4 regions of the Agrobacterium sp. 22-214-1 genome follow, and region 4 is predicted to be linked to each of the others. Evidence: riboswitches for the same ligand, from Rfam matches in the RefSeq annotation. Region 4 holds a riboswitch; each other region holds the start of a gene.
The links. A riboswitch is a leader RNA that binds a small molecule or an ion and turns the genes downstream of it on or off. The one in region 4 is predicted to bind cobalamin.
Positions count from the first base shown of each region.

Region 1 (2,193 bases), 830 kb from region 4:
TTCCGGTTTTCGACCGCTCCCGTGAAATCGCCATAGCGTCTGCCCGGGCGATTGCGCCGGAAACACGCTTTATCCTCGCTGAAGGCAATTATCTGCTGCTGGACGAGGCGCCGTGGACAACTCTTTCCAAAAGCTTCGACCTCACCATTTTTGTCGGGCCGTCCGTCGAGGTGCTGGAGGAGAGGCTGCGGAAAAGGTGGCAGGGCTACGGTCTCGACGAGGCTGATATCCACGCCAAACTTTTCGAAAACGATCTTCCGAACGGAAAAAGGGTGATCGAAAACGCCCGTCCCGCCGATATTCACATCGATATCTGGGAATAGATTAACGCTTTTCTCTGTTTGAGCGGCGGCACGCATGTGCCGTTAAGCCTTTGTTGACCATGTGTTGAATCTTTTTGATCCACAGGGTGGGGCTTTTGTGTGTCTATTTATTGACGCGAAAATTTCCTCATATACTATATGTGGTGTTCGAGGTTCTTCCGATTCGCAAGGATTGGGAGCTAAGACGGGAATTCGGTGCGTAACGCCTTTATGGCGGAGCAAGGCCGAAACTGCCCCCGCAACTGTAAGCGGTGAGCATCGTTCCGATTTGGGTCACTGGAGCCGAAAGCTTCGGGAAGGCCGGAATAGATGTTGTGACCCGCAAGTCAGGAGACCTGCCTTGAGCGCAAACGTCCACGGGCGGGGTGTCCGGAGGAAGGTGTATGACGCAAATGATTTGCGTGCGCCCTTTTCTGCCCCCTCCAGAACAAGCTTCGGGGTGAAGTCATGCCAGTGCATTTGTTTGAGTTGCTGCGCTCGTCGGCGTAGGGAATGATTTTACGCGGCTTGCAGCATCACCAGGAAAACCAGACCCGGTTTCCGTCCTGAATGCGAGAAGCCTTCCAAGGCCCTGCGCCTCACCTGAATGACAGAACCATCGCCGTCCGATTGCGATTGCAATCGGCAATGTTGAGCCGTGTCCGAAACCGGCTTCGAGAGAGGAAATTATGACCATCACCGTTTACAGCAAGCCCGCCTGCGTCCAATGCACCGCCACCTATCGCGCCCTCGACCGCATCGGCGTCCCCTATGAGATTGTCGATATTTCCGAAGATGCGGATGCGCTCGATCATGTCCGGGGCCTCGGCTACATGCAGGTGCCCGTCGTTGTTGCCGGTGAGCGCCATTGGGCGGGTTTCCGGCCGGATATGATCGGCTCGATCAGTTGAGGCGGCGGGGCGATGGGCCTGATCGTCTATTATTCCAGCCGCTCTGAAAACACCCATCGTTTCCTTCTGAAACTGGGACGGCGTCTGTTTCGCCTGCCGCTTGGCGTTGAGGAAGATGTTCCCCATGTGTCCGAGCCCTATGTGCTGGTCACCCCCACCTATGGGGGTGGTGGCACCAAAGGCGCCGTCCCGAAACCGGTCATCCGGTTTTTGAACGAGCCCTCCAACCGAAATCTCATTCGCGGCGTCATCGCGGCGGGAAACACGAATTTTGGCGCAGCTTTCGCATCCGCCGGAGATATCGTCTCGCGCAAATGCGCAGTGCCGTTTCTCTATCGCTTCGAGCTTCTCGGCACGGAGGAAGATGTCGCCAACGTCAAACATGGATTGGAACGATTTTGGACACGCTGACCTCGAGCGCCATTCGCAAGGACGTCAAACAGCCGGCAGCCGTAACCCAGAAACCGCTCGATGCGGCTCTGGACTACCACGCGCTGAACGCGATGCTGAACCTTTACGATGAGAACGGAAAGATCCAGCTAGACAAGGATCGCCTGGCTGCCCGGCAATATTTCCTCCAGCACGTCAACCAGAATACCGTCTTTTTCCATAACCTCAGGGAAAAGCTCGATTATCTGGTGACGGAGGGATATTACGAGCAGGAGGTACTGGATCAGTATTCCTTCAATTTCGTCCGCGATCTCTATGACGAAGCCTATGCCCGGAAATTCCGCTTCCCGACCTTTCTCGGCGCCTTCAAATATTACACCTCCTACACGCTGAAGACCTTCGACGGAAAACGTTATCTGGAGCGTTACGAGGATCGCGTCTGCATGGTGGCGCTGGCCCTTGCGCGTGGCGATGAGCAGCTTGCCCGCGATCTGGTCGATGAAATCATTTCAGGCCGCTTCCAGCCGGCAACGCCGACATTCCTCAACGCCGGCAAGAAGAGCCGTGGTGAACTGGTCTCGTGTTTTCTG
Region 1 covers NZ_JBNWCK010000001.1:1,939,236-1,941,428, reverse strand. Annotated here, with positions in the region: gene ACQZ5G_RS09745 (nucleoside triphosphate hydrolase) at 1-323, shown strand, start outside; cobalamin riboswitch at 457-680, shown strand; gene nrdH (glutaredoxin-like protein NrdH) at 992-1,213, shown strand; gene nrdI (class Ib ribonucleoside-diphosphate reductase assembly flavoprotein NrdI) at 1,226-1,624, shown strand; gene nrdE (class 1b ribonucleoside-diphosphate reductase subunit alpha) at 1,612-2,193, shown strand, end outside.
Region 1: another riboswitch for cobalamin. It lies ahead of nrdH (glutaredoxin-like protein NrdH); the one in region 4 lies ahead of ACQZ5G_RS05620 (CbtB domain-containing protein).

Region 2 (2,193 bases), on a different contig from region 4:
CTGGGCGGCGAGTGCTTCCATGTCGTGCGCCACCTGCCCTTCGGCAAGGGCGGCGCCATCCACCACGGCCACGACGGCATCCACCGTCACGCGGCTCTTGATCGCCGGCCACTGGAAGGCCTGCACCAGCGGCTTCGGCAGGGCGAGGCCGGAGGTTTCGATGAGGATATGCTCCACCTTCGGCTGGCGGCTCAGAATCTGTTCGATGGCGGGCTGGAAATCATCCGCCACCGTGCAGCAGATGCAGCCATTGGCCAGTTCGACAATGTTTTCTTCCGGGCAGCTTTCAATACCGCAACCTTTGAGAATCTCGCCATCGATGCCGATATCGCCGAATTCGTTGACGATGATCGCCAGCCGCTTGCCGTCCAGTTGTTCGAGAAGGCCGCGCAGCAGCGTGGTTTTGCCAGCCCCCAGAAAGCCGGTGACGATGGTGCAGGGAACGCGGTCCAGAAGGGTGCTCATGATCTCTCCTCGGTAAAATCGAATGGGGGAATGCGCGCCACCATGCCGCGCTTTAAGGGTTCGGGGCGACCGCGCCAGGGCATCAGGCCGTCGGGGGCGGCAGCCAGCAGCCGTGCGCCGGTCAGCAAATCTTCCGCATCACCGGTCGTCAGCCCGCCGAAAACATAGGACCAGCCATTGGCGCTGCGCAGCACGGCGCTAAGCCCGCGCTTGCAATTGGCGAGGCAGTTGACGGAACGAACGGTGACACCCGTTTCCTCCGCCTTTGCGACGACGGCATCGGCGAGGCGTGAGCCGGGGCGCGGTTCGGCATTGGGGTCGGCTTCATCGCGACAGCTTCTGCAAACGAAGACGGTCACGCCGGACGCCGTTTCGTCCTGCGTGTTTCCGCCTGTACATGAAGATGTCGCTGAAATATCCAAACCGTATCGTTTCCCGCGCCTTGCAAAAAAATCTCGGGGGTGCGGATGTCGAATACGGTATGCGGACAGGCGCAAACCGGATGTTCGATCTAACCGACTGACCGGAGCACCCCGCCCGGCAGACGTTTTTCCTGAAACGGCAGGTCTCCTGGCTCGCGGCTTTACACCCTGACACCGCCTTCCCGAACCCGTTGAGGTGTCCAGTGGCTTTACGGTGCGGGCTTACCGCTTACAGTTGCGGGGGCAGCCACGGAATGACCCGGTAATCGGGCTGGAACCGTGTTCCCTCTTAGCTTTTCCCGTTGCCGGGAAAAGACCGTCAGTCCGTTACCCTTAGGCTGAACGGGCGTGAGGGTCAATGCCGCGGCCCTGTGGCCCGCACATTGCCGGGTGCGGCAAATTGGGTATAGTCGCCGCTCCGAATGGCTGGGGCACCGGGTCCCGCGCCGCTGGATAAAAAGGAAAACGCGATGACACGCGACATCAGCGACAGCGAAGCCGAACGTCACCGGCAGAAAATGGTCAACCGCAAGACGGTGCAGGACGCCGAGGTTGCGGAAAAGACCATCGAAAAAGGTCTGCTGATGATCAATACCGGTCCCGGCAAGGGCAAATCCACCGCCGCTTTCGGCCTTGCTCTGCGCATGCTCGGCACCGGGCGGCGGGTCGGCGTCGTTCAATTCATCAAGGGCGCATGGTCGACGGGAGAACAGCAGGCGCTGACTTTGTTCGGCGACAGGGTCGTGTGGCGCACCATGGGCGAGGGGTTCACCTGGGACACGCAGGATTTGAAACGCGACGTCGCGGCGGCGGCAAAGGCCTGGGAGGAAGCCAGGGTCCTGATGGCCGACGAGACCATCGGCCTGCTGATCCTCGATGAGCTGAACATCGCGCTCCGTTACGATTACCTGCCGCTGGAAGAGGTGGTCGAGACGCTTTCCAGCCGCAGGCCCGATCTGCATGTCATCGTCACCGGCCGCAACGCCAAGCAACCGCTCATCGACGCGGCCGATATGGTGACGGAAATGACCCTCGTGAAACATCACTTCAAGGCGGGCGTGAAGGCGCAGGCGGGGATAGAATTCTGACATGGCTGCACGCGTGCTGATGTTTCAGGGAACCGGCTCGGATGTCGGCAAATCGCTGATGGTGGCCGGCCTTGCCCGTGCCTTCGCCAAGCGCGGCCTGTCCGTCACGCCGTTCAAACCGCAGAACATGTCGAACAATGCGGCGGTCACCGCCGATGGCGGCGAGATTGGCCGTGCGCAGGCGCTGCAGGCACGGGCGGCGGGCGTGCCGCTTTCCG
Region 2 covers NZ_JBNWCK010000005.1:292,192-294,384, forward strand. Annotated here, with positions in the region: gene cobW (cobalamin biosynthesis protein CobW) at 1-465, opposite strand, end outside; gene ACQZ5G_RS19110 (DUF1636 family protein) at 462-887, opposite strand; cobalamin riboswitch at 1,009-1,223, opposite strand; gene cobO (cob(I)yrinic acid a,c-diamide adenosyltransferase) at 1,358-1,975, shown strand; gene ACQZ5G_RS19120 (cobyric acid synthase) at 1,977-2,193, shown strand, end outside.
Region 2: another riboswitch for cobalamin. It lies ahead of ACQZ5G_RS19110 (DUF1636 family protein); the one in region 4 lies ahead of ACQZ5G_RS05620 (CbtB domain-containing protein).

Region 3 (2,193 bases), on a different contig from region 4:
GGCGGGCATGATGCTGGCCACGGGATCGGTGGCGAGGAACTTCAGCTTGACGGCGACATCGTCTGCCGGGAAACGGCGGCGATCCATTTTGCCGGCGACGATGATGGAGGGATTTGCCTTGGCGATGGTTTCCCAGCCGACGGTCGGCCACTCTTCATCGCTTTCGATGACGTTCTTCAACCCCAGCGCGGACATGATGTAGCCGGGCGCGCCATTGCGGCCGGCCACATAGGGATCGATATCCAGCTCGGCGCTGGAGAACCAGAAGACGGCCGAAAGCTTACCGTTGGCCGAGGCGATCTTGGCGCGGGCGGCTTCTTCACGCTTCTTCAGGTCGGCAACGACCTCTTCACCGCGATCCTGCACGTTGAAGATCTTGGCGAGATCGCGGATTTCCTGGTAGATCAGATCCATGGTGAAGACGGTGTTGCGCACGCCGTCACCGCCGCCGGAATTGTCCTTGCCCATGCAATCGGCGGGCGAGGTATAAACGGGAACGCCAAGCTCGGCGAATTGCGCCGGTGTTCCGACAACGCCTTCCGGGCCGATCTGCCACTGGAACTGCGTCGTCACGAGGTCCGGCTTCTTGCCGATGACCGCCTCGAAGCTCGGATCATTGTCAGCCAGACGCTCGACCCTGGCATTGGCCTCCTCGTACCCCTTCAGAACCGGACCGATCCACAGCGCCGTGCCGACCACCTTGTCGGCGAGGCCGAGGAGGTAAAGAACCTCGGTCGTGCTCTGGCCGACGGACACGGTGTGGGCGGGCGCCTGCCTGAAGGTGATCTCCTGACCGCAGCTGTTGATCGTCAGGGGATAGGTGGTTTCGGCAGCATTGGCGCCGGCGACAGGCAAAGCCGCAAGCGCAGCGGCCAGAAAACCGGCATGGACCGGCAGGCGTCTAGAATGAAACATATGTTCTCCAGTCGAAAGTAAATCTTATTCCAGAGCAGCAGGCGTCAGAACGCGCAGCAACAGCGGGACGTCTTGTACGGAGAACGGCAATAGGACGCAAACGAAATGTTATGAAATAACATTACAACCTCCTCCTCCGGGCTTCCCCGCCCGTAACGATGGTTTATATTTCGACGGCAGGTCTCCTGGCTCACGGATTTGCGTCACTCATCTGCCTTCCCGCATTCCGGAGAATACAGTGGCATGACGCCTTGGAGCGTCACGGGGATGAACGACAATCCGCTTACAGTTGCGGGGGCAGCCACGGCATTGGGCGAAAAAGATCGCCCGCACCATGTTCCCTATTAATCCCTTCGCCTTTCGGCTGCAGGAACCGTCGCTTTCTCACATAAGGGGCATGAGGCGGGGCGTCAATTGCGATAGTGCCGCACCTCAGCACAAAGACGGGCCCGCCAGGGCGAAAATCTTTGCGGAACCGGAGCCTGCCGGTTGCGGTACGCCTTTCGACATGGTGGTGAGCGTTTCGATCACCACCAGCCCGGATTGTGCCAGGAACTCGGTCAGAAGACCGCTATCCCGCACGGCATCGAGACGGACAAGCTGATCGTCGAGATCAGAAAAATGTCGCCTCACCAGCGCAATCGCATCCGCCTCGTCACCGGCGACGACCGGGCCGACAATATGGCCCCGCCCCGCAGCACGCCGCAATGCAAAGGCGGCAAGACGATCGGCCTCGAACAGGCCGTAACCCGTATTTTCCCGGAGAAGGCGTTGCAGGACACCCCGGCGCGAAACACCGAAAGCCGCCCGATCCAGATCCGCCACGGCGGACAAATGATCCTCGGACAGCGGCTCGATTCTCTGTTTTCTTCCAAGCGTCGGCATCTCGGCAGGGCAGCGCGCCTTGCCGCGCAGGAGATGTACTTTTTCCGTATCTCCGACAAAACCCAGCCGTGCGAAAAGCCGTCGCGAGGCTTCCGTGGCGTTCAACCGCAGGGCCGCGTCAGGGTAGCCCGCAATGAGTTGGCCCACCAGCCATGGTGCAACACCCTGCCCCTGCAAACGGGGGGAAACGATGACCATGCCGACCGTCGCGAAAGCCTCATCATAAGGAAACAGCATTGCCGTTGCGACAACGCGATCGATTTCGTCAAGCGCGGCAAGGCCGACGCCGCACTGCCGCAGGAAACACCATTCGTTCGCGTGATATCGCCATCCGACAGCCATGGACAAAGCATGCAGATGATCGGCCTCCACATCGGCGATATCCACTGTCCG
Region 3 covers NZ_JBNWCK010000002.1:623,634-625,826, reverse strand. Annotated here, with positions in the region: gene ACQZ5G_RS12665 (ABC transporter substrate-binding protein) at 1-915, opposite strand, end outside; cobalamin riboswitch at 1,074-1,308, opposite strand; gene ACQZ5G_RS12660 (GNAT family N-acetyltransferase) at 1,348-2,193, opposite strand, start outside.
Region 3: another riboswitch for cobalamin. It lies ahead of ACQZ5G_RS12665 (ABC transporter substrate-binding protein); the one in region 4 lies ahead of ACQZ5G_RS05620 (CbtB domain-containing protein).

Region 4 (2,193 bases):
CTATGCCCGCATGACGCAGAAGGACATCAACGATCTCTTCGGTTATCTGAAAGCCCTGCCGGCCAGCCAGAACGATGCGCCGGATCACGAGTTGCCGTTCCCCTTCAATCTGCGCATGGCGCTGGGCGGCTGGAAATTCCTTTATTTCGACCCCTCGGCGCGGCCCCGCGTGGAGCTTGCCAATGCCAATGCCGAATTGCTGCGCGGCCAATATCTGGTGGAAGGGCCGGGCCATTGCGGCGAATGCCACACGCCGCGCAATGCGCTTGGCGGTTTCGTAAAAGACAAGTGGCTGGCCGGCGGTCCCAACCCGGAAGGCGAGGGCCGCATTCCCGACATTACCCCCGGCTCGCAAAGCATCGGCAGCTGGGCCGAGGCCGATATTGCCAGCTATCTGGAAAACGGCTTCACCCCGGAATTCGACAGCGTCGGCGGCTCCATGGTCAAGGTGCAGCAGAACATGGCGCATCTGACGCCTGAAGACCGCGATGCGATTGCCGCCTATCTGAAGGCCATACCGTCGCGATAGGGTGCCCCGAGGGTGTGCACGCCCATTGACTCCCGACCCCGCCCATCGGATAACGATCCTGTGATGGTTCCTTCCGGGCGTTCCGGAAGGTGAAAAGGGAACACGATAGGGAGAAATCCTCATTCGTGGCTGCCCCCGCAACTGTGAGCGGAGAGCCTGAAACGAAATGCCACTGGCAAGCCATCTCGCTGGGAACCGAAGGTTTCCAGAGAGGGTGACGCCGGGAAGGTGTTTCAGGTTTTGACCCGTAAGCCAGGAGACCTGCCATCGCGGAAATATCCATGCCGGCGGGGTGTCCGGAAGAGCGGAATTTCAGGGTGGTGGGATCGACGCCTCCCTGTGTCAGTCTCGTATCCCCGTGGTGAAGTGTATCGTAGCGGCTCGACGGCCATTCGCCGTCCGGCCGCGTCCAAAGGCGCGGGGTCGCGCCGGAGAGGGGTCACCATGTCCATCAACCAGAATACGGCCAACGCCGCCGTTTCCGCAAAAACAACCAGCTTCGCGCAATCGCTGACGGCGATCGTGCTTGGCCTGTTCGTTGTCGGTTTTGTCGGCTTTTCCCATGTGGAGGCCGTTCATAACGCAGCGCATGACACGCGTCATGCCAATGCCTTCCCCTGCCATTGAGGGGAACGGCATGTCGTCTTTTCGCAATATCGTCTTTACCGCCGTTCTCGTCGGCATTCTTGGCGGTTTCGCCGTCTCGGCCATGCAGGCTTTTGGCACGACGCCGCTCATCCTTCAGGCGGAAACCTATGAAAGCGCCGGCGAAGCGCCCCACAGCCATGATGCGACGGCGCCCGGTGCTGCCGTTCCCGCCCATGAGCACAATGACGAGGCCTGGGCTCCGGCCGATGGCTTCGAGCGCACCGCCTATACCGTCGCCGCCAATGTGCTGACCGCCATCGGTTATGCGCTGGTGCTGACCGGCCTCATTTCGCTGCGTGGCACGAATGGCGGCTGGCGCGAAGGCCTTCTTTGGGGCGTTGCCGGTTTTGCCGCCGTCATGCTGGCTCCGATGATCGGCCTGCCGCCGGAACTGCCGGGCAGCCCGGCTGCCGCGCTCGAGGCACGGCAGATCTGGTGGCTTGCGACGGTTGCCGCAACCGCGGGCGGCATTGCACTGATCGCATTCCGCCGCGAACCCTGGGCCATCGTATTGGCGCTGGTGCTGATCGTCGCACCGCATGTGGTCGGCGCACCCTTGCCGCCGGAAGGCGAACATGCGCTGGCGCCGCTGCCGCTGGAGCGTCAGTTCATCGTCGCCGCCACCGTGACCAGCTTCGTTTTCTGGGCTTTGCTCGGAATATTGAGCGCGTTTTTCCTGAAGCGCTTCCAGTCGGCCTGAGACTATGCAGGACGCAGCGGAATGGAGTGAGGAACTCGATGCGCTGCGTTTTGCCGTTCCCGGTCACGGCGCTTTCTGCGCCGTGCACCGCCTTGCCTTTAAGGCAGTGCTGGGGCCGAATCCCGAACGCGAGGCGGCTCTTGCCTTTTTCCACGACCATGAGGCCGCCTTTGTGGCGGCGGCACTTGCCAAGATCAAACGTGCAAATCTACCCGCCGGCCGCAGCCTGCATCTGAACAGCCGCGATATTCGCCGTGCGATTGCCGGGAAGGGCGAGGAGCCCGCGGCGCGCGTATGCCGGGTGCTGGATCGGGGG
Region 4 covers NZ_JBNWCK010000001.1:1,106,803-1,108,995, reverse strand. Annotated here, with positions in the region: gene ACQZ5G_RS05625 (c-type cytochrome) at 1-529, shown strand, start outside; cobalamin riboswitch at 577-812, shown strand; gene ACQZ5G_RS05620 (CbtB domain-containing protein) at 974-1,156, shown strand; gene ACQZ5G_RS05615 (CbtA family protein) at 1,167-1,877, shown strand; gene ACQZ5G_RS05610 (hypothetical protein) at 1,882-2,193, shown strand, end outside.